Regions from separate parts of the Paenibacillus sp. FSL R5-0912 genome, predicted to be linked through region 1. Evidence: riboswitches for the same ligand, from Rfam matches in the RefSeq annotation. Region 1 holds a riboswitch; each other region holds the start of a gene.

The links. Region 1 has a riboswitch for cyclic di-AMP ahead of R50912_RS00485 (C40 family peptidase). Riboswitches for the same ligand answer to the same signal wherever they lie in the genome.
Region 2: linked by a shared signal. The riboswitch ahead of R50912_RS17750 (APC family permease) and the one ahead of R50912_RS00485 (C40 family peptidase) in region 1 are both predicted to bind cyclic di-AMP.
Region 3: linked by a shared signal. The riboswitch ahead of R50912_RS02765 (hypothetical protein) and the one ahead of R50912_RS00485 (C40 family peptidase) in region 1 are both predicted to bind cyclic di-AMP.
Region 4: linked by a shared signal. The riboswitch ahead of R50912_RS08580 (NfeD family membrane protein) and the one ahead of R50912_RS00485 (C40 family peptidase) in region 1 are both predicted to bind cyclic di-AMP.

What each region holds. Positions count from the first base shown of each region.
Region 1 is NZ_CP009282.1:99,206-105,269, reverse strand. It holds gene R50912_RS00500 (M1 family metallopeptidase) at 1-880, shown strand, start outside; gene R50912_RS00495 (hypothetical protein) at 925-1,722, shown strand; cyclic di-AMP (ydaO/yuaA leader) riboswitch at 1,939-2,077, shown strand; gene R50912_RS00490 (C40 family peptidase) at 2,135-2,563, shown strand; cyclic di-AMP (ydaO/yuaA leader) riboswitch at 2,951-3,094, shown strand; gene R50912_RS00485 (C40 family peptidase) at 3,100-3,591, shown strand; gene R50912_RS00480 (GNAT family N-acetyltransferase) at 3,840-4,325, shown strand; gene R50912_RS00475 (c-type cytochrome) at 4,452-4,808, shown strand; gene R50912_RS00470 (4a-hydroxytetrahydrobiopterin dehydratase) at 4,914-5,189, opposite strand; gene R50912_RS00465 (hypothetical protein) at 5,402-5,695, opposite strand; gene motA (flagellar motor stator protein MotA) at 5,901-6,064, shown strand, end outside.
Region 2 is NZ_CP009282.1:4,230,130-4,236,193, forward strand. It holds gene R50912_RS17740 (FecCD family ABC transporter permease) at 1-332, opposite strand, end outside; gene R50912_RS17745 (iron-hydroxamate ABC transporter substrate-binding protein) at 551-1,573, opposite strand; gene R50912_RS17750 (APC family permease) at 1,772-3,589, opposite strand; cyclic di-AMP (ydaO/yuaA leader) riboswitch at 3,718-3,877, opposite strand; gene R50912_RS17755 (disulfide oxidoreductase) at 4,104-4,538, opposite strand; gene R50912_RS17760 (DsbA family protein) at 4,535-5,290, opposite strand; gene R50912_RS17765 (ATP-binding protein) at 5,384-6,064, opposite strand, start outside.
Region 3 is NZ_CP009282.1:631,334-637,397, forward strand. It holds gene R50912_RS02750 (hypothetical protein) at 45-908, shown strand; gene R50912_RS02755 (hypothetical protein) at 1,166-1,363, shown strand; gene R50912_RS02760 (hypothetical protein) at 1,881-2,069, shown strand; gene R50912_RS02765 (hypothetical protein) at 2,572-3,015, opposite strand; cyclic di-AMP (ydaO/yuaA leader) riboswitch at 3,192-3,359, opposite strand; gene R50912_RS02770 (glutaredoxin family protein) at 4,059-4,301, opposite strand; gene ytxJ (bacillithiol system redox-active protein YtxJ) at 4,298-4,624, opposite strand; gene R50912_RS02780 (SDR family NAD(P)-dependent oxidoreductase) at 4,858-5,580, shown strand; gene R50912_RS02785 (ThuA domain-containing protein) at 5,654-6,064, shown strand, end outside.
Region 4 is NZ_CP009282.1:2,036,082-2,042,145, reverse strand. It holds gene R50912_RS08590 (MATE family efflux transporter) at 559-1,944, opposite strand; gene R50912_RS08585 (flotillin family protein) at 2,124-3,545, opposite strand; gene R50912_RS08580 (NfeD family membrane protein) at 3,568-4,113, opposite strand; cyclic di-AMP (ydaO/yuaA leader) riboswitch at 4,271-4,459, opposite strand; gene R50912_RS08575 (methyl-accepting chemotaxis protein) at 4,718-5,833, opposite strand; gene R50912_RS08570 (FIST signal transduction protein) at 5,851-6,064, opposite strand, start outside.

The DNA of each region.
Region 1 (6,064 bases):
GGGGATGGAATATCCGACGCTGATCACTGCCTTCGGTGCTGCCGAGGCATCGCCCGGCACCTCGCTTGAACGGACCGTGATCCATGAGATCGGTCACCAGTATTTCTATGGCATGGTCGCCAGCAATGAATTCGAGGAGGCGTGGCTGGATGAGAGCTTCACCTCATATGCCGAAGATCGGCTGATGGAGCAGGAATATGGCGTTGCCTCAAGCCTTCCGCTGCAGTCCAGTCTGGTCTCCTCCTCGCAGCCGCTCAATCTGGAGACGTGGAAATACACCGGAGATGATGCCTACACGCGCAATGTCTATATCCGGGGCAAGCTGGTGCTCCGTGACATCGAACGGTTAGCAGGAGCCAAGAGCATGGATGCCATTCTCGCTGCCTATACCCGTAAATACCGCTTCAAGCATCCCTCGACCGCTGACTTCCAGAAGATTGTGGAGAAAGTGACCAAGCAATCCTGGCAGACTTATTTTGACCAGTATGTCTACAGCGGCGGAGCCCCTGATTTTACAGTAGACGACATCAGGCTCACAGCTAAACGGGACGGCGGCAACGGAGCAGGCATTCAATATGATGCTGTAGTTGAGGTAAGCAACAAGGGCAGCCATTATGGGGATGTTCCTGTAAAATTTATTTTCTCGGACGGGTACTCGGTACAGCAATACTGGAACGGCGAAGGGAAGACAACATCGTTTGAATTATCGTATAAAGCACCTCTGGTCTCCGCCGAGATTGATCCGGGACATTCCATACTGCTGGAGAGCAAGCATCTTAATAATTTCAGAATGGCGGAGCTTGAGCACACTACTCTTTCCCGCTGGACGCTCAGTGCGACGACATTGCTTGAAACCCTGCTCGGAACTCTTGTCTGGTGAGGTGAAGGATTGTGAAAATTTCGATAACCCGCGGTTGGCACAGCATGAAAGAGCAATTTTATATCCTGATTCTGCTATTTATCTACCGGCTGTTCTGGGGCTACTTCATGTACAAATTCATTAAAAGCGCCGTCGTTCCGGTACTGCTGCGTTATCCGGATGCGAACGCCGGCGGCAGTAGCATAGGCAGGCTGCTGTATTATATTGAAGGGCAGACTGCATTGCACACGGACCCGGACGTCCAGCAATGGCTATGGCTGCTCCTGGCACTGACTGTGTTGCGGCTGCTGCTCTCCCCCTTTATCCGGGCGGGCCTGCTGCATGAGCTTCACCAGGAACGCGCCGGGGAGCGCGGACTGTTCTTTTTTCCCGGGATGAAGCGTTATGGTCTGCCTGTCCTGCTGTTCAGTCTCGTTGAATGGGCGCTGGTCCTTCTGCCGCTCTATTGGCTGCTGCCGAAGATGTACCGTCTGCTTCTGAACGGCATTCTCGATTATCCGCTGCTGCTGACGCTCGTGCCTTATGTGCTGGGCTGGCTCATCTACCTCTTCCTTATCCGCAAGCTGCTGCTGTATATGCAGTTTGGTTATACTGCAGGCACGGGCATGTTCCCTTCGCTGCTGATCTGTCTGAAAGTCCTTCTGCACTCCATCGGGATATCCGTCATTTTGGGCGCAGGAAGTCTGGTGATGCTGATCCTCTGCGGCGCTGCAGCGCTCTTCTTTCCGGGTCTCCCGGCCCTGCTCCTGCGCCAGGCTGCCCCTCTGCCATCCACTCTATTCAAAATGTGGGGCATAGCCGCGCAGTATCATCTCTGGTCCAGTAAATCATTCCCACAATAATCGGCCGCCAAAACGGCATACTAAAAGAGTCATCGCCCTCTGGTGAGGTGCATGACTCTTTTTTGTTTACAGCTGCGACAAGTGCATTTGCAAAACTGTAAATCCTTTGGTACAATGATGCCTGTACTACTAGTAACAAATTTGTAATCTTTCAAATGGAATTATGCAGCTATGTAACCGAAGCCATTAACCTTATGTCGATATGTCACTATTCTGGTGCACAAAACGCCGAATTCCCAGCACCGGGGAGTGGGGGAACCATATTTTGGGTGAATTGATCTCGCTTTAGAGGGGTCATAGGGGAACCTTCTACCGAATCCTTAAGCTAACCTCGCAGGCCTTGGAAGGAGTACATCTTTTGAGAAGTCAGAACTTTAAGAAGAAATGCACCGCAGCAGCGCTAGGTCTTGTGATGGTATTTACACTCGGAGCGGGCAGCGCTTTCGCAGATTCCAAAATGGATACTGTGATCTCAAAAACCATTGGAACGTCATATAAAACCGGGGGCACCAGCACCAGCGGCTTTGATTGTTCCGGATTCACCAAATACGTATTCAAGAGTATCGGCCTGACCTTGCCGCGCACCTCTAAGGCACAGTACAGCGTTGGAACAGCCGTATCCAAGAGTAATTTGCGTTCCGGTGATTTGGTATTCTTCAATACCCTGGGCAACGGAGTTTCCCATGTCGGTATTTATGTTGGCAATGGAAAATTCGCACAATCCTCCACTTCGCGTGGTGTAACCATCAGTTCGCTGAGTCAGGCATACTGGGCCAACCGCTACGTTGGCGCTAAAAGAGTAATGAGCACAACAGCCTACCAAGCTGTCGCTTACGATTGAACCCTTGAACATTTCCTCGAATATTTGTACCTCTAACATCTAAATGTAACTTATACGAGCCCGGTTTTGATTATTGCCGTAATCATTTCCGGGTTTTTCCTTTTCCTTATTCTACCTTTTACACTCATCTGCAGGCCCTGAAACACCTTTTTATCCCAAATCCAAAGAAAATTCATCAACAGCTCACCCGCTGCGTTAAATATGAGTCTTTCTATGCAGCTATAACTCTAAAAAACGCAAAAAAAATGCATTAATATGTTATAAGTGATTGCCAAGCGCCCTAGTCTTTGCTACAATTATCGCAGTGAGCTTTTAGTAACATTTTTGTAATTATTGAATCGCTTTTAACAAAGGTTTTGTCATGTATTGAATAACAGCTAATCCTAATCAACAGTCGTGCCGAGTTCCCTAAAGATTTAGGGAAACGGGGGAACCAACTTTGGGTGAATTGACCTCCTATTCTAAGAGGGGTCATAGGGGACCTTCAACCGAACCCTTAAGCTAACCTCGTAGGCATTTGGAAGGGGTATTTACTTTTGAAGAAGAAGCTAGCAGCCGCAGTACTAAGCTTTTCCATCATCTTCACCATTGGAGCAGGAAGCGCTTTCGCGGATTCCAAAATGGATAAAGTTATCGACAAAGCCATCGGGACCAAATACGTATCCGGCGGTGTATCCACGAACGGTTTTGATTGCTCCGGATTTACAATGTATGTTTTTGATAAGATCGGAATTAACCTGCCCCACCAATCCGGCTCCCAATATCAGATGGGCACTGCTATATCCCGTGATGAGATGAGACCGGGCGATCTTGTATTCTTCAATACAAGCGGCAAAGGCGTTTCCCATGTCGGTATTTATGTTGGTGACGGTGAGTTCGCACATGCTTCTTCCTCGCGTGGTGTAACCATCAGTTCGCTGAGTGACAGCTACTACGTCAACCGCTACGTTGGCGCCAAACGGATTATGAGTACAGATGCTTACAAGACTGTAGCTACTGATTCCGAAGACAATGACGATGTGCAATAATTTGTCCTAAATATAAGCGCTTTTCCAGGATTTTTGCCGAAATCTTGGAGGAGGGCTTATTTTTTTGTCTATAAAATTACTTACCCCGCTCTATATTTGTAAAACATCAATTCGGCCCTTTCCTAAAATATTTTTTGGCGTTTGTCAAGTTCCGGTCTATCTGCAAGGTTTTTGCGTCGAATCCTGCTCATTTTGTATATAATATTTATAGAATGAAGTAATGTTCCCTTGAAAGGTGGCCTCCGCTTATGATAAGTTCTCCGGTATCTTTTTATGTTGTTGCTATGGAGTCGCGGCATGGCGCTGAGATCTGTGAGTGGAACTATAGGCCCCCGTATAATATTTACGGCTGGATGCCCTGGGAGCAGATGCAGGCGCTCGGTGTTGAATTCGGTGATCCGCAGCTTCGCAGCGAACAATACGTTTCCATCGTGAACGGACAGGGAATCCTATGCGGCTTCGCCCAGCTGTTCCCTATGGAGGGTGTAGTCCGGCTCGGAATCGGCATGCGGCCCGATCTGTGCGGTCATGGCATGGGACATCTCTTCATGAAGGCCATCGTTCAGGCGGCTCTGTTGCGTTATCCGGAACGGGAGATCGATTTGGAGGTACTGACCTGGAATCAGCGGGCCATCCGTGCTTACCAGAAATGCGGATTTACCATAACGGATACTTATGAACGAAGAACTCCATCTGGCGATAAACCATTTTATTGTATGGTCTATGAGAAATAGCATTCCACTTCTGTATGTATGCAAATTTCCCAGGAGTTTCGTTCATTTTTTTGACACAAATACTATGATAACGCTTCACCATCCGGTATAATGAAGGAAGCAGCTTACATGAAGGGACGGATGCAGATGCAGAAATGGATCATGAGCGGTTTGTTTTTTGCCGCCTGTGCCTTTGCCGTGGTCTTAATGTTTACCCTGCCCGGCAAAGCCGAGGTGGCTGAAGAGAACAAGCCTACAATGCCTGAGGTTGTGCTGGACGCAGCCAGCGCGGAGGCCCTGGTAAAAGCCAACTGCATCACCTGCCACGGGGATCAGCTTCAGGGCGGTGTAGGGCCGAACCTGCAGCAGGAGGGCGCTCAGCATGACGCGGCGCAGATTTACAGCATTGTGACCAAGGGACGCGGGCAGATGCCTTCTTTCAAAGACAAACTAGCCCCTGAGGAAATTGCGAATGTCGCTTTATGGCTGGCCGAGAAGAAATAATAACATGCCCAAAGCAAAATGCCCGCTGCAAAAGATACCTGGTATCCTTGCACGGGCATTTTTATGGATCAGGCAGTACTGTCATTTCCATAAGGATCCTGTCCTCTAACGGTTTTTCTCAAAAGCCTCGTTAATTTCATTGGCCTGGCGGATATCCAGCTTCTGCACATCTGCAGGCAGACGCACGATAACGGTCTTGTAATCAATGGTGATATGCGGGTGATGGTCGAACGCTTCCGAGATCGCAGCAACCTCATCTACAAAGGCAATTCCCTTCATATATTCATTGAACATATATTTGCGTACCATAATATCCTCTTCCAATTTCCAGCCTTCCAGCTTGCCGATCTGCTCCCGCAGTTCTTCCTCTGTAAATGGCAATTTGTTTCCTCCCTTGCTTAATTAGCTACATCACAGCAGTCCTGTCTTTTAAATAAAACATCCCTCAGCTTCTTAAAGTCCAAGGGATGTGCCGGGCCAAAGATTTTTTTCGATTAAATGTATTCTTAAATCCCGGCCAATAGTACTTCTTATCCCAATTTTAACATGGGCAGATGCCTGGGGACAAACTCCGCTCCGCGGCTGCCTCCAGGCTACACCAGAACGACCGACGCCAAATCCTCGTCGCCGAGCAGAATATTGATCCGGTGCGTTTCTTTATCGTACATTACAACACCGCTTCCGACCTTAATCACCGGCTCATTGCCCAGTGCGTAGAACAGATCCTCCGCAAGCGCCTCCCATACCTCCAGCTTCGACTCCTCCGGCAGGTTCTCCCACTCCTCTGGCTCCATTTCGAAAAAAATATACCCGTCGGAAATCCGTCCGACTGCGCTTGTCAGCTCAACCAGAATTTCACTGTAATCTCTGCCATGCTTTACTCCCACGTCAATCACTCCGTTTTCTTCGCTGATGAATAATTACTTACCTTATCCATTATAGCCGAAAAAATCACTTCACAAAAAAGGGAATGCTGTCGATAAATAAGAATATACGTGATTTGGTTACGTGCAGAGTGTCCTCCCGCGGTTCAAGGATGATAAACGCGGTATAGTCGGATCACTTCTTAATTCTCATGGACGAGGTGCATAAATGGAAATTTCAACAATACTAGGACTGGTTTTTGGTCTGATCGCAGTAGTCTGGGGGATGGTACTCAAGCATGCTCCGCTTGAAAGCTTGAACAATCCCGCCGCCTATGTAATTATCTTTCTTGGTACGGCCGCCTCAATCTTCATGGCCTTTCCTATGTCGGA
Region 2 (6,064 bases), 3.6 Mb from region 1:
GAATCCGCCAGCGGATTCCGGGTCATCCCCTGCATGATCGCGCCGGCAACAGCAAAACATGCACCCACCAGCGCTCCGGCCAAAGCGCGGGGGATCCGCAGCTCCCGGATGACCTGATGCTGTCCCAGCTCCGGATTGAAACGGAAGACAGCTTCCCATACAGTAGCCAGCCGGATATCTGCCGCTCCTACCGATACAGACAGCATCAGCCCGAAGACGATGGCGGCTATTCCGAGCAGCAGGATCGTAGCTGCAGCCACCGGCCGCGACTTGATGGGTTTATCCTCTGCAGCCGTAGAAGGATTGAGGTTAGAACGTGTGGATGAAACCATAAGCCGTCTCCTTAACAGGATTATTACTTGCTTCTAATTGATTATCATTCTCATTATCGCAAATATATGAATATTGTACAAGCAGATAACGCGTAATCTATACTGGACGCCCTCATCTATCGCTCCATTTAAAAAAGGTGCAGATCATCGTATCCGGGGATACAAGGACCTGCACACTCTCTACCGGCAAAAGCTGATTACCGGCATTTGAACGCTGCTTATTTTACAAGACTGCTCAGAGCATCATCAATTGTTTTGGAGTTAGCTATAGGACCGCTGTACAGCCAGCTGGTTGATCTGCCAAACTCATGAACATTCCCCGCCTTAACAGCCGGAATCCCCTTCCAGATCGCGCCATCCGTAACTTCAGCAGCATCCGCCCCGTCACTGTTCACAAGGATGATATGATCTGCAGTCAGCTCAGACAATTTCTCAAGTGAAATGGGATTCCACGTTGCTCTGGACTCTGCAGGAATTTCGGTAACCAGATTCGGAAGCTTCAGGCCAAGGTCACCATACAGGACTGCCCCGCTGCTGCGGGTTTCATCTACTATATAGAAGTTCTTGGATACCAGCCAGAGGATGGCAACAGACTCATCGCCGATCGCAGCAGAGATTTTTGTTTTGGCTTCCGCCGCTTTTTGATCATAGGCAGCAATGGCTGCTTCAGCTTCCGGCGTTTTGTTCAGTAGCTCACCGATCTGGAGCAGCGATTTGCGCCAGTCTTTACTGATTTCATCGCCGAGTACATACGTAGGTGCGATTTTGTTCAACTGATCATACAGACCGTTCTGGACTGTGCCTTCCGATTGTACGATGTGGAAGTCCGGTGCAAAACTAGTTACGGCTTCGAGTGGAAGGTCATAGCTGATGGTTGGAACATCCTTAAGCTCAGCTGCGAGGTAATCCTGAGTGCCGTTTGTCACGGACCATTGGGCAACCGGAGTCACGCCGAGTGCGACCAGATAGTCTTCCAGATAAGAAGCAAGCACACGCTGCGGGTTCGCAGGGATAGTGACTTTATGTCCCATGGCATCCGTTACTGTTTGGTCTACCGCTGGGGCTGTCGTTTCTTCCGGTGCAGTTGTAGCTTCTGCAGTTGTTGCAGGTGCCGTAGTTGCCGCTCCTCCGTTATTGACTGCATTGTTATTCCCGCATGCGGATAGTAACAACGTCGTGGTCATGAGTCCGGCCATAGCCAGCTTCATGCTTGTTGATCTTTGCAGGTTGAACGAAAACATATAATACCCCTCCTGTATATACATTCATTATTGGTCAAAGGTGATTGTGGCCTTCGCCTCACATAAACTGATGATATTGATTCTCATTCTCTCTGTCAACTAAATTATCTGGTTCCATGTACACTCACACTGCGCATAACAAAAAACGGCTGCTCCCGCAACCTGCGGAAACAACCGTTATACATATAAAGGGTATGTCTATTTGTGCAAATGATACGGCACAGTTGCTATAACGATATCCTTCTGATTCATCAGATAAGAGCGGATGAACAAGCTGGTCTGATTATGCAGAATCGCCTGCCACCAATGCTTCGTAACAAATTGCGGAATGAGTACAGTAATATGGTCTGTTGAAGCGGTTTTCCACTCCACCGTATCGATGAATTTCACCAGCGGGCGGATGATGCTGCGGTAACGCGAGCGGAGTACAATCAGGCGAACCCCAGGGTTCCACTCTTCCCACTTCTGTTCCATTTTGTGAATCTCTTCTTCATCGAATCCGACATATACAGCCACCACATTCTCAGTCAATGACTTCGCATAGCTGATTGAATGCAGTACCGCGCGGGTGACACCGGCAACAGGTACAACCACTGTGCTTCCTTTAATGCAAGGTTTATCCGTAGCCGGACAAATGCGCAGCTGATCGGCAATATTCATATAATGGCGGTGAATCCGGTGGAACACGATGATTACAAGCGGCAGGAAGATGAAGGCCATCCATACACTCGAGAATTTAGTAATAATGAAGATGAGCGTAATGGTCAAGGTTGTGAGCATGCCTACTGTATTCACTGCGAATTTGCTCTGCCAGCCCTTAGGCTTGGTTCTGTACCACTGGACCATCATGCCAAGCTGTGAAAGGGTAAACGGAATGAATACCCCAACGGCGTATAATGGAATCAACCCTTCGGTATTACCGTGAAAAGCGGCTACAAGCACAGCCGACATTACGCCGAGGAAAATAATGCCGTTGGAGAATCCCAGCCGGTCTCCGCGTACCATGAAGGCGTGGGGTAAATATTTGTCTTTGGCGAACATGAATGCCAGCAGCGGGAATGCCGAATACGCTGTATTCGCCGCCAGGAACAAGATTACTGCGGTGATGCCTTGGATGAAGAAGTACAAACCGCCGCGGCCAAAGGTAGACTCGGTAATCTGCGACACAACCGTTGCTTTCTCGTTCGGCATGATACCGTACCAATAAGCCAAAAGCGTAATCCCCGTGAACATAGCCCCGAGAATCAGACCCATAAGCACCAGTGTTTTAGCCGCATTTTTCTCAGCCGGTGCTTTGAAGTTAGGGATCGCATTAGATACAGCTTCTACCCCGGTCAGTGCCGAACAGCCGGAGCTGAAGGCCTTAAGCAGAAGGAACATACTGACATTCGATACCGCCGAGCCGATCTCAGGAACCTGGGCATGAGCACCGCCGGTTGCATACTTGAAGACTCCCGCGATAATCAGCACAAAGATGGAGACGACGAACAGATATACCGGAATGGCTATGAATGAAGCTGATTCAGTAACCCCCCGCAGATTGACAATCGTTAAGAGCAGAATGACAGTAACCGCTATAAGTACACTATGATTATGAAGACCCGGGAACGCTGATGTGATCGCATCCGTTCCCGCCGAGGCGCTTACCGCCACCGTTAAAATATAATCCACCAGCAAAGAGCCTCCGGCAAGCAAGCCGGTATGAACCCCGAGATTAGTTTTGGCGACAATATAGGCGCCTCCGCCCTGCGGATAAGCAAAAATGGTCTGCCGATAAGACAGGATTAAGATGACCAGCAGGCCCAATACGGCTAATGCAATTGGCAATGAGTACCAGATAGCTGTGAAGCCTGCGGCCACGAGTACAATTAAGATTTGTTCTGTTCCGTAGGCTACAGACGAGAGCGCATCAGAAGACAGGACAGCCAGTGCTTTCACCTTGGATAACTTTTCATGATCGAGTTCGTTCGACTTCATCGGACGCCCGATCAATAGTCGTTTTACCTTGCTTACCATTGTAGTAACATTTCCTCTCTTTGTTAAGTTGAAACGGCAGTACCGCGCGCTGTTTTCATAAGTGGATTTCATAAATGCAGGCACAGAAATAGGCATACGGAAATGATCCGCATGCCTTGAGTGCATGGTCATTATCCCACTATTGCTTACGAGGTTAGCTGGCGGATTCGGGCTGTGGTAGCCCTACGGTTTTCGAGTCTGCTGACCCGCTTCCGATTCACCCCGTTGGCACTCGGCCAAGTTTGGTTCCCCCGTTTTTCCTTCCGGAAAATTCAGCGCATATTCAACTTCTCACAAGGACTAATATTAATCTACAATGACTCTTCCGTAAAGCGTTGAAACAAATGAAAAAAGAATGAAAAACAACCAAAACAACCAAATCCATGATCCGGTATGTCTTGATCTTTCATTCTCTTTCATTATCACTTTATCGCGTGATTTTACAGCATTTCTGCTTAATAATTTACACTCAATTTAAGGGAAATAGTTACTCTTCATTCTGCCTGACGGCTTCTTACTCACCTGCATCCTCTTTACGCCCTGTCCATAGCAGAATTGTGATTAATGCGAACGCAATGAGTGCCAGCAGCGGGATGGTGATGAATCCGAAATAATTCAGATAATCCGTGTTGCACGGGACACCGATTGTACATGGAAGCACCTTGCTAAGTGCCGGAATTTTCTGCTCTGCGTAATGATAGATCGAAATGCTTCCGCCAATCAAACTTAAGGGCAGCACATAAGGGATAATGCGCTTATCCCCCCGGTAAGTGGCGATTCCGAGCAAAATAAGCTGCGGGTACATAAATATCCGCTGAAACCAGCATAGCTTGCAGGGCTCATATTTCAGCACTTCACTGAGATACAGACTGCCTGCTACAGCAACAACCGAGACGAACCAGGCCAAGTAGAGACAATTCCGGCGGCAGAATGCAGAGAATTTATTCATTGTGCAGCCACAGCTTCCGCAGCTACCTTGATTTGAGCATCAATTTCCTCCATATTAAAAGGTTCATTCACCTTGACTCCATTCACAAACAGTGATGGCGTGTTGGTTACACCGGTGTCTGTGCCAACCTGGATATCTCTCTCCAGTTCGCTTTCATAGGTCTTGTCTTCAATATCCTTACGCAGCAGGTCGAAGTCAATGGGCAGTTCTAATTGCTGTGCCAGACTTACCAGGAAGTCCGGTGTTGCCCACTCCACCTTTTCTTCACCCTGGTTAGCATAGATGGCATCGAAGAATTTCCAGAAAGCCTCTTCATTCTGATGATATACGGACAGTGCCGCTAGTGAAGCTGTTCTCGAATCTGTACCAATAAAGGCCAGGTTGACGAAGTAAAAGGCTGCTTTATCCTGATTGACATACTCCTGAACGATTTGCGGTTTAATCACCCCGGTGAACTGGGCGCAAGCCGGACATTTGTAATCGCCGAATTCAACGATTTTGACTGGAGCATCTTCTTTGCCCAGCCGTGCCATTTCACTGTAATTGAAGTCAACGGGAGCCGCAGCAGATCCTGTGGTTGAGCCGTCCTTCGAGGCCAGCATGAATAATCCCACAAAAATAATAACGACTAACGCCACTGTACTCACGATCAGGATTCTCGTTTTCTGCTTCTGCTGCTCCTGCTCTGCCCGGCGTTTCTCCTGCTTGCTCATCTGGGGAAGCGCGACATTGTTCTTTTTCGGTTTGCTCAAAGAGAGTTCCTTTCTGTCCATAGGACTTTCGTGATAAAAGATAAGTTACTTTAAAATTATATAATTAAAGTTCTCTCCTTGGCAAACTCTACATTATACGGCTTTGGTAGTCGCAGGCACTCCGCTGTCTTCATTTTCTTGGTTGTAAATCAGCTCCGGCGATAAATCCAGCGACTGTAGCACAATTCTGAAAAAGAACTGGGTCCCGCCGCCCGGCGCCGGTTCCGCCCATATTTCTCCCTGCATAAGCTCCACCAGCTTCTTGCAAATGGCCAATCCCAGACCGGTACCCGGATATTTACGCGTGTGGGAAGCATCCACCTGGGAAAAGGATTGGAACAGCAGCTGCAGCTTATCCGGCGGAATGCCAATGCCCGTATCATGCACTTTGAATTGCAGCGTCTCAGACGCTCCCTCCAGGCCGCAGGACTCAACAGTAACTGTAACCGCTCCCGAAGGAGTGAATTTCACCGCATTGCCGATTAAGTTAACCAGGATCTGACGGATCCTTGCAATGTCTCCTACGAACTTGCCGGGAAGCCCCTCTTCTACAGACAGCACAAACGACAGTTGCTTGTCTCTGGTGATCACTTCGAACAGATCCATACACTCCTGCAGCAGCACATTCAGCTGAAACGGCTCCTGGTTCAACACGAGACCCTCTGCTTCCAGGCGGGAAATATCGAGAACATCACTCATTACATGGAGCAACGCCTGGCTGCTGGTACTCTGCAGCTTCAGCAGCTCCAGATGCTCGGGCTTGCTGATCTCTTC
Region 3 (6,064 bases), 530 kb from region 1:
TATATCGCAGTATGAGGGAATTATAGTTAAGGTCGGTGTATATAATGGAAATTAACCAAGAAATTGACTTGCATTCACCCTATGTCTATATAGACTGGAATGTAGTCAAGTATATAAAAAATCCGAGAGCAAACAAGCTAGCTTTAGATATGGAGTTCGGAGAGATTGTTCGTAAAATAAGTAAAAAAAAATATAGGCTCCCTTTTAGCCTCGCGCATATTAATGATAGAATAAACCGATTTAAACCTGAATATGAAATGGAAGTTCAAGGAGATTTGGAGTTTCTCGAGAAAATTACTGACGGTTGGGTGATTGGTTGGAGCGAAGAGTTAAGCCGCATAATACTTTCAAAGATATCACCAGTCAGATTATTTAAACAAGAAATACTTAAACAAGCAGATAACAATGAGAAGAACACTCTAAACCAATTACTCACTAATTTTTTTTCATCTGTAGATTCATACAAAAATCTACGTGATAGGGTAATGGAATTTGTTAAAGAAAGCACAGATCGGAATAATATGGAGTATAGTTACCTGCTTAAATATATGTCGCCTATTCTTGATTTATTAGATGTTTCTGATATAGAAAAATTGAAAGCAGGATGGAAGGATGCTGTTATTCAATGGTCTAAAATGAATTCAAAGGAACCGTTACCTATTGGATTGTTGCTCAGCAATGGCTACATGCTGCTAGACTTTCACCCTTTGTTTAAAGAAGGCATTACTGAAAAAAATACATTAGATAACATTCTTCGAGATGAGAATCATGCATTCTGGGGTATGGGTGCAGAATATTTTATTTCTGAAGATAAAAAAACATTGAAAAAAATTAAGTTCTTATATGATGCATTTGAAATTAAAACAAAGGTTTTATCTATGAGCCAATTCGTCGCAGTTTTTAGTTAGTGGATTGAAAATGAATTAAGATGTCTAACATATTGATTTAATGGTGTAAGATGCTTATTTTAAGCATAGAATAATGCCTTCTGAATAAATCTGATTTATACATGATAAAAACACGCCTTATCTGATTTCAAGTTGTCGATAGTCTGATTTGGGTATTAAAAAAGCATCCTTTTCGGCGTCTTTTTGTCCGATCTATAATGGCTGCTCACAGTCCAAAGATAAACAAAGTACTACTTACCTTTTGGGGAGTGTTTAGAATGGATAAAAAGAAACAGGAATTCGTGATGATGGTATTCTCGGGTCTGATGCTCATTATGCTAAGTCTGATAACCCCGTCTAACGGATCTGAAGTGCGTATATATTTTAAGGGATTCATGACAGGGGGCGGGATCATCGTATTGGCGCTGGCCGTCTCGATGTTCCTTAAGAATAAGGGATTTAAGAGCATGAAATAATTTGTGGATATAGGCAAGGCTGCTTGCTTTCGCTCAGGAGCTGATCTCGTCGCTGGGCGGAATCCTCAAGCTGAATGTAACGATTATGGTCTCCGGTCAGGCCGGAGCACTCAGCCAAGTGCCCGAACTGCTGGAGCAGGCAAGGCAGGCGATGCGGTACCGGAATCTATCCGAGGCGCATCAGGTCTCGTTTGTTTTTCTATGAAGCTTGTTTCCCAAAACTCCGTCATAGCCCGGTCTCCTTTAATTTCACTAAATAGTTATTACAGACATATTATATCCACGATAAAACTGATTTGCAATGTTATTGTTAATCCTCGTATCTAAACAGATAGACTTATGTGAAGCGGGGGATAGGATGTTATTAATTAGTTGCATGTAAGTGATTTAGCGAATCAACCGGATTGGGCTTATGAATAATGCTGTTCTATAGAGTGATCACAACCCCCCCAAACTGGTTAAAACCCCGCAGATAGTGTACCTTAGTAATATTAGTAATTAGGAGTGGTGATTTTTCGTGAAAAAAAGTAGACAAACCCCCGTGCTGGTCGCGGTCTCCATCCTGCTGATCATTATCAGCAGTCTGATCCCGTCGGACAAATCAACCTGGCTGGGAGCACTGCAGACCATCTTGCTGGGCGTCGGGCTGCTCGGATGCTGCATGGCTTTTTGGCGGTTCGCTAAGGGCGGCAAGGGCAAGCGCTGATTTCTGGAATGGAGCAGACAGCATAGGCAAGAACAGGGTATGGGTTGGTTAGTGAATTCAATACAAGTGTTAGTGTTTTAAGCGCTGGCACGAGAGCAAATAGAGAGCCGTGGCGGAAGCTGCGGCTTTTCGTTATTGTCAGGCAAATGTACATTGCCAAAGGCGTGCATGTGTATAAGTTGGGAGCTTCAGTGAGCGTAACCTGGAGCCTTAAGGGAATGAGAACTTATTAGCTTGCCGTCAGCGGAATTCTCCCATACGTAGTGCTACGCGGACTGAGAGGACCTTATTTTGTGAAAAAGCCTGCTTTTTTGCTCGTTGCGGACTCAGGAGCGCTTATATTGTTCGATGGAGCTCAAAATGAGGCGAAACGGGTTAGTTAAGGTCCTCTGAGTCCGCATGGATCGCTGAATGGCCTGACCGGACGAAATAACGGATCTACAGTCCGCATAGATCGCAGCAGCCTGCCTGAGTCTATTGGTGCAGGCCCCAGCAGCTTTCCCTATCCCGCCGACGGACGCGGGACAGCTGGCCGCGCAGCAGCCATATGTTCGCGAATCTCTCTGAGCTGCGCTTTCAGCTCAGGAACGCTTCGCTGCAGGATGAGGCTGATCTCGGGCAGCGGCAGCTGGATGCCGTACCATAAGGCGCTGGCAATCTGATCCTCCCAGGTGAGCAAGGCAGAAGAGCAGCGGCCGCGGTCTTGAGCAACCAGCGAGCATTGCCGGATGCATTCCCTGTAGGCGGCAAGGGAGAAGTCCGATTGGATGCTACCCTTTAGCCAAGGCTCAAAGAGTGCCGCGAATGTGGCAGTTGTGGCTTGATCGGCGCGGGTGCCCTTCTCCAGCAGAAGACAGCTAAGTGCATATACGGTTCCGCTGTATTGCTCAATATAGCCGGTGAATCCGGCAGCGGCAGCTGCCTTGGTCGATAATGGGTCTGGCATGTGGACACGTTCCTTCCTGAATGTGGGCGATTTTATTGTTTGGATATATAGCTGATTGGTTTGCCGAAATGCTGATCCGCCGGAATAAGTGCGCAAAAAACCGCAGACAGAGGAGGACCTCTGCTGCGGTTTTGTTACAGGCGTAAGAAGCCTGGGGCAAAATCGTGGCGGATCAAGATCTCTCTCTTTACGCTTACGGGGTTAGCTGTCGGATTCGGACGGTGAGAGTCGCCCTACCTTTTGAGACTGCGCAATTGAAGTCTCCTTCGGATTCACCCCAAGTAGGCCTGCGGCCTGATGGTTCCCCCGTTTTCCGCTTGGCGGAAATTCAGCGTGCATTCACATTATCGCTGTTAACTTTCAACACGAATCATACCCTTTTAGGATTGTCTTTGTAAAAATGGAAAAGAGTGCTTCTGCGCCGGATTTGCAATAAATTGCTGCTTCGCAAGGAATATTGGAGACTAAAACCATATATGTGGCCGGTTATCATCCGTTTATCTCGCTCAATCGCCGTTTTTTATTTTTGGGAGGCAGTGGCAGGGGAACTCCGGAAATATTAATGCGTTAGACGGAAATACCGTCGATAATGGATTTTTGAAAAATGGTGTATTAGTGAGTAATCGGGAGATAACGGGAGATAAATGTTATTGTATGCGTTACCCGTCAGGCAAATAGATTCGTGATTGTGTTATTAGGGTAATTATGGCGGTTTACAAATTGTCCCTGAATTAGAGTCTGATTTTACGAAAATGCTTCCGTTCTAGCCCTGCAAACGATACATCCCGGAGGGCCTAATTCCCGCTTTCCGAATGCTTGACTTGGACCATACTCCAGGGATTATCATTTGATTCTGTAAGGGCAGACTGTCAATAAAGAGGCGCTGGATCTGCTGGAACCGTCATCGGTGGATGCCTTCGCCCGGCGGTGTGGAAACGGAGTGAAGCTATGACGGAGTTTTTTCCCGGCAGAATAATTTTGAACCCTAAAAAGGTGCCGGCCCTGCTGGGAGGGCGGCACCTTTTTGCATACGGGTAAGCTTATTAATGACCAGCTGCTTCAATAAGCTCCTGAAGCTCAGGAAGATTGAAGCCCTTGACAGCCCGGTCTCCGGATACGGTGACTGGAACACCCATGAAGCCCAGCTTCTCGACTTCTTCCTGATAGACAGTACTGGTCATCACATCTCTGACTTCGAAGGGAATGCCTTTGCTCTCAAGCAGCTGCTTCACCTGATTGCAGTCGCTGCAGCCGGATGTGGAATAGATGATTACGTTCTGGCTCATTGCTCCACAGCTTCCTTGATGGCGCCACGGGTGATTTTCCAGTGGGAAGTGTTCCAGCGGACCTCACCATCCTCCAGCAGGAAAATCTGCGGCGATTCATGCTTAATCCCGAAATCCTCGGCAATCTGATTGGAAACCGGACGGTCTTCGATAACATGTACAATGGCGGCAGGCGTGTCGGAATTCTGTGTATAGGCCTGGAACTCCTCATTTGCTTTGGCGCTGATCGGGCAGGTGGTGCTGTGCTTGAAGAGCAATTTTTTGCCGGGTTGCCCTACGTATTGTTGCAGTTCATCCAGTGTATGGATTTGTTGAATAGACATCAGAGGATCACCTTTCTGGAATAGAATTTTGAAAGCATCTTGTCAACAATTGTGTTGTTAACAACTATTATTCTTGATTGTAACATAGTTCAAAATTAAAGCAAAAGAATGTTCAGCAGGCTTATCCCCCCCTCCCTTGGGGGATGTTGTTAAAGGCTAAATGCCATGCTAATGTGTGAGAGATGCAGTAACGCTCTGCGCATAAATAAGCAGGTATGAGGGGTGTGCAATTCATGAAAAGGGTCGCTTTTGTTACCGGTGCTGACCGCGGGCTCGGGTTTTACATGGTACGCTTTCTTCTGGAGAATAAGTACACAGTTTTTGCTGGCCAGTATTTAGCAGAATCGGAGGCTTTGGGAGTTTTGCAAGCGCAATACCAGGACATGCTGATGCTGGTCCCTCTTGATATCGGCAGCGCAGAGAGTGTGAAGGAAGCAGCACGGAGTATTGCCGGCAGTACGGGCCATATCGATATTATTATCAACAATGCCGGTATTATCCACCGCGCAGACAAAGCAACAATACTCGTGGATATGGATGATGAGGCCATGGCGCAGCTCTATAATGTGAACACACTCGGTGCGCTCAGAGTGAGCAATGCGCTCATGGGATTGCTGCTGCAGAGCAAACAGCGTCTGATTATTAACATCTCCTCAGAGGCCGGCAGTATCAGCCGGAATAAAAGGATTAATATGTACGGCTATTGCATGTCGAAGGCGGCGCTGAATATGCAGTCCTCGCTGATGCACAACCATCTGCGTATGCTGGGCGGACAGGTCATGGTCTTCCATCCCGGGTGGCTGCAGTCTTGCATATACGGAGAGAAGGATTTGAAAGCGGTGACAACTCCGGAGGAGTCGGCCTATAAGATCATGAATATTGTTCAGGAGCATAAGAAGTATCTGGGCGAGGAACCGGTTTACATCGATCTGGACGGCAATCACTGGCCCTGGTAACAGCAGCGCAATATATGAAATAATGGACTAATAAATTATAGATTAACTTTGTAACAAGAGAGGTGTGAATGCAATGACTTCCTTCAAAGCACTTGCGTTTGGCAGCTATACCGAGGTTAAGTACCATCCTTTCGCCGGAGTTGACCGCGAGATTGAGCAGCTGCTGGAACCGGAATTTCAGGTGGCTTCGACTGAGGATTACGGGCTGATGAACAAGGAACAATTGTCGGACTGCAAGCTGGTGGTCTCCTATACTGAATTCTCTGATGAGAAATTATCCGCTGCGCAGAGCGGTGCCCTGCTGTCTTATGTGGCTGGCGGCGGGGGGCTGCTCGTAGTGCACAACGGAATCTCCCTGCAGCGCAATCAGGAGCTCGGCGTAATGCTGGGCGCCCATTTCACCCATCATCCGGACTATACCGCGCTTCATATGACGATTCCCAACCGGGAGCATCCGATTATGCAGGGTATCAATGACTTTGTG
Region 4 (6,064 bases), 1.9 Mb from region 1:
TCTCAACCCAAATCGTAGCACAATGCCAAAACCGCGTCTTACCCGAAACTAAAGATTGTACCGTGCTTTTTATAGTTCATTTCCTGGAGTGTCACAACTAAGAAGGACCGATCTATCACGTTATAAGTCGGATGCTATAGAGACCGGATTAATAGCAGTTGGATTTACTACACTTGCTGATAGGCGAATGTCCTCTGCTTAATCAAAAGCAGTTGGATAAACAGCACTTAAATCATTCCATACCATTCAAAGTAGTGAAAACCAACCATGTTAGATGCTGTTTTTCCACTTGCTTCAGCACATTGCTTAGAAGTTGACGAATTAAGATACGTTTATCCACTTGCTTGCCTGAAGAAGCCGCTCCTACCGGAGAACACTTGGACCGCCTAACGTAGCTCGGCATCGTATCGTGCAGCCTTCATTACACCACCTGCAGGGAGTCTGTACACTATGCGAAAAACACAAAGCAGCGCTGCCTGGTACCGGGAGCAGCACTGCTCTGTTGTCTGTTTCATATATGGGAGATACGCCAGGGGACAGCCTTATCACCAGCAGCTATCATATCAGCTTGTGCGCAAACCATTTCTCGCCTCTGAAGCGCCATAGAAAAACAGCTCCGCGGACCGCCCACTCGCAGTTCATCGCCAGCCAGACCCCCAGCACACCGTAGCCGAGGACGATCCCGAGTATGTAACCGAATATAACCCGGAACAGCCACATCGACAGCATGGAGGTAATAGAGGTGAAGCGGGAATCCCCCGCTGCCCGCAGCGCGGACGGCAGAATGAAGCTGACCGCCCACAGCGGAATCTGGGCAATGGCATTCACCAACAGGACTATAAACAAGTCGTCAATGATCTCAGGAGGCGGAGAGAAGATCGACACTAGCGGATGGAACAGCGGCATCAGGATCAGGGCGACCAAGGCATACGAGGCTGAACCGATCCAGAGGAAGGACTTGATGAATTTTCTGGCATCTGCCACATCCCCCCGTCCGATGCTTTGGCCGACCACCGTTACGATCGTCAGCGACAACGCACTGGCCGGAATCTGAAACACCATCGCCAGCGAGCCGGCAATAGCATTGGTCGCAATAGCATAGGTGCCCATACTAACAATAAATATCTGGGTCAGCAGCTTGCCGCCATTGAAGAACATCTGCTCTGCTGCAAATGGAACACCGATGAACATAATTCTGCGCAGCATGGAGAGCGGAACATGGAACAGGTCGCGGACCCGCACACGCAGTACCGTGTCAATCTTGAACAGGTACACCAGGGCAAAGATCATGCCCGCATACCGCGCGATGTTGACCGCCAGTGTCATCCCCAGCACACCCATATGCAGCAGGTTAATGAAGACTACGTTCAGGAGTACGTATAACAGATTCATGATCAGCGACAGCATCAGCGAAGCCCGCGTCCTGCCGACGCCACGCAGCGCACCGCACACAGCCTGAACCACCGCGATCCCCAGATAAGAAATACTGCTGCCGATCATGTAGATCCGGGCATTATCCAGCACATCGGCGGAAGCTGTTCCGAACAGCAGGTTCAGTATCGGCGTGTGGAAGCCCATAAGCAGAATTCCGATTCCCACGGCGATCAGCGATACCGAGGTGACCGAACCCGCCGTAGCCTGGGATACCATCCGGTCGTTGCCGCTGCCTTTGTACTGCGCAACGACCACTGTCCCGCCGGTAGCAATGGCAACGAACACGTTGATCAGGAAAATATTCAGTGAATCTACCATATTCACCGCACTGACCGCCGCCATGCCGGATGAGCTGATCATCGCAGTGTTTACCAGATTTAGCCCGATGATGAAAGCCTGGTCAATCAGGATCGGAATAAATAAAGCTATAATTTGCCGGTAATCCATCCCTTCCCCGGAAAGATACTTCTCCAGCCATTTTTTGGCCGGCAGTCGAGCCTGAAGCTGCATAAACATATCACATTCTTTTCTGTAGAATAATTGCGGGCAGACTGTACATTCCTTCCAGTTTACTACAAATCTAACTTCACGTCTGTAACCAGTGAGAGAAACCCGGAATACAAAAAAGCAATAAATCCGCAATTCTCCATTAACGAAAGAACGGCGGCTTTATTGCTGCTGTATATGAATTACTGCTCTTTATCCCGGCCAAGCAGTCCGCTGAGCGCTTCGGTCACATTCATACCGGTAAGCGTCTGGGTCAACTCAGGAACCTGGGCCATTATTTTGGCAATATCGCCGGTAATTTTGTTCACGCCTGAGGTAGCTCCATCCTGGGAAATCACTGTAATCTTATCCACCTTGGCGAGCGGGGAAGCAATTTTCTCAGCCAGCTCCGGCAGTATTTTCAGGAATTCCACGGTAAGCGCAGCTTGTGTGAACTGTTTGTACGCTTCGGCTTTCTTCTCCAGGGCTCCCGCTTCCGCCGCTCCGGCCAGCTGGACAATCTCCGCATTCGCTCTCCCTTTCGCCAGCTCAGCTTCTGCCGTGGCCAGTCCGCGCTTGGTGGTTGTCGCTGCCTCGGCTTCCGCCTCAAGAATCTGCCGCTGCTTGGCGGCTTCGGCTCTCATGATCGTAGCCTGGTTCTCCGCCTGGGCAGGCTTGATCACCGTTGCCTCCAGCTCCCGCTGTCTCAGCTCGACTTCGATTTCCCTGACTGTCCGGTTGGCCTCCGCTTCCATCTGCGTGATTTTGACCTGTTCGGTAACGAGCGATTGCTTAATTTTGTTCTGCTGCAATTCATACGCAAGATCCGCCTGAGCCTTCTTCACTTCTGTCTCCAGCTTGAAATCCGCCTGCTTAATGTTCAGTTCCTTCTCGTACAGGGACTCCTTCGCGCGGGCGGCGGTTCCCGCTTCAATGGTGGCCTGATGTGCATTGGCTTTGGCAATGGAGGATTCCTTCTCCGCCTCGGCCTGCTTGATCTGAATATCGCGTTCCGCTTCCGCCTTGGCAATGCTGGCATCGCGGCGGATGCGCTCAATTTCCGGAACCCCCATATTGTCGATGTACCCTTTGTCATCCGTAATTTTTTTGATGGTGAAGCTGACGACCTCAAGCCCCATCTTGTCGAGGTCCTCCGAGCAGGTCTCCCTCATCTTGCTGTTGATTTCATCAGGCGTCTTGAGGATGGATTCCACCGTCAATTGCCCGATTAAGCCGCGCAGGTGGCCCTCCACCGAATGCAGGATAATTGTCTCGCGGTCTTCTTCGGGCCGGTCGATGAACTGCTCACTGGCCGTCAGAATAGCGGTGGGATCGCTTTTGATTTTTATCTGGGCGACCGCCTCCAGGTTGAGCTTGATGCCCTGCCGGGAGAACATCGCCTGCGCTGGAATGACATCGAAGCTCATCAGCATCATCGAGATGGTCTTATTGTTCTGGAAGCCCGGGATGACGAACGTCCCGCCGCCCTGCACCACTCTTTTACCGCCGAGACCGTATACAATCATCGCCTGATTGGGCGGGACTTTTTTATAAGCGGTCACGATACTGAACAAAGCCAGCAGAATAACAACAACAATGCCCGAGATTAAATAAAGAATAACCATTTGGTCCGACACTCCCCGTCATTTATAATTCTCCGAATTCCCTCTCGAAGAGGGTTACTTCCGCCATTCCCTTATCCACCTTCAAAATAATCACCCTGTCGCCCTTCACGAGCTGCTGGCCGATTGCTGCCCGCACTCCAATGGAGCGCATCGTTCCGTGCAGCACATATTTCATTTCCCCGGCTGCCCCATCCGCTGCAGGTACACTGACGTATCCAAGCTGCCCTGCCTGCTCATAATCCAATTCATTCATGCTGCTGTCATACCGGGTCATCACCCGGGCCAGCACTGCATACATCAGACACCCTGTCAGCAAGGCTATCATGGTGCAGATCAGCACTACTGCAAGCACGCTCATTCCGCTGAAGCGGCTAAGCATATAACCAGCGCCGCCCCAGACTGTGACAAACACCATCAGCGGGAGTATAGGCACAAAGCCCGGCCCCCCGGCGTCACCGCCCCCCGCATGCAGATGACCCGCCAGGCCATGCCCATGAAGTCCGCCGCTGAGGAGCAGGAGCAGTCCGACCCAGAAGCACACGATAAATGTAGTTAAGATAACGATCACCTCCTTAGGCAGTTCTGATCACAATATAAATAAACTTTTCCCGTTGTTATATGAATTATCCGTCTTAATTCAGACCGTCTCCCCCTGCTGCCTGCACAGCAAAAAGACCACAGCAGCAGCAGGGCTCTCCGTGGTCGGTTAATCGATCATGGCGCTCATCCTCTCTCTTCGAGGCTTACGGGGTTAGCTGACGGATTCGGGCAGCGAGATTGCCCTACCTTGCCGGAGCACCGTTATACAGCATGCAGCAAGGATTCACCCCAGGTGTGCGGCCGCTATCTGAGCCTAAGCCGTAATCACCGTTGGTTCCCCCGTTCCCATTACTGGAATTCAGCCATTTGAGAACAGTTAAATTTCATTCGGTTGTTGATTTGAATCTTACGCCTGCAGCCATTTAATGTAAAACGCTGCGGTTGACAAAAGAAGCCAAAAATGCCGTTCCTGCACGAATGAAGGCGTATACTTTGCTTTCGCTCTTAAGCGGCCGATGATTTACTCCTTTTTGCTCCGTTTCTCTGGAGCAGTGCTGTTACATAGCAAAGAGGCTGACCACCTGCATTCCCTCTGCCGGGTGTAGTCTTTTTTATCGGATACTCGCTTCTGCTTATACGCCAGTCTTCTGTGCTTCATCCAGCTGCTGCAGCTGCTCTATCTGATGCAAATGATTAAGCAGCTGCTGATAGTGGTCGGCTTTTTGCTGGACGGTAAGCACCATCTTCTGGAACTGCCCTGCATCCTGTCCCGATTTCTCCAGAATACGCAGCAGATCGCCATTGATCTGCTCCACATCCTCCATGCTGCTCTCCTGCGATTCCTGAATCTTCTCCAGATGCTGGAATACCTCTTCCTCCGCTTCCACGATCTCGTTCATGTATACCGTGGACTGGCTGATCTTCGCATTCGTCTCTGTCATCGCCGTTGTCCCGTCACCGGACTTGCTGTGAAGCTGCTCCATCACCTGGGTCATCCCCGAAAGGGAGCCCATGATCTCCTTCACATGACTGCGCGTGCTGTCGGCCAGCTTGCGGATTTCTGTGGCAACCACCGAGAAGCCCCGTCCGTGCTCTCCGGCCCGCGCCGCCTCGATCGCTGCATTCAGCGACAACAGATTCGTCTGCTCAGCAATATCCGTAATGATCTTTGCCAGCTGCTCGATGCTCCGGAAATGCCCCCGCAGGTCCTCATTCAAGCTGACAAATTCAGTAAATACCGCCGAAGCCTTCTGCATTTCCGCCGAGATCTGGATATTGGCCTCTTTGGCGAATTCAATTTTATTGGAGGAAAAAGAGAGGCTGCCATACATTTCATTGATGAGATCTTCGGTCTGTCCGCTGTTGGTCTTCAGATGCTCCAGAAGCTGCTGGGTCCCGCCGATCTGGCTGATCAGCTCACCGCTGCCCGCCCGTAAAGCCGCAAACTCCTCTACCAGCTGGGCCTCTTCCTTAAGAATCTCGTCAGTTTCGCGGCGGATCTGTCCGGCCAGGGTATAGGCGTGCATCCCATAGGATTCAGTGGCTGAAGCGTCGTTAGCGGCAGCTGTCCTGCCAGTATTCTCTGGAGGCTCAGTAGCATTAGCCGCTGCTCCAGCTGTCTTTAGCGTCCCGGCTGATTGTCCGGAGCTGTCCGTTTTTTCAAGAACGGCTAATGTATTATGACTTTGAACAGCTCCGGCAGAGATGCTTTTGCCCCATGAAGTGCGTAATCTGGTTATCCACTGCATAATCAATCTACTCTCCCTTATTCAACCAGCAGCAGAATCATGGTCTGGTTGGCATGCTTTTTATAATATTGCTCTCCGTAGCTGATGAAACCTGTAGTGTTGCCGCAGAATCCGAGCATAGTCCTGTCAAAATCCGCCCACAGACCGTCCCGGATGAAGAGCTGGTCCCGCAGCGTACAGTTAATGTTAAGCACAAAGGAAGGCTTGTACGGGCTCCCGCCCAGCGTCTCC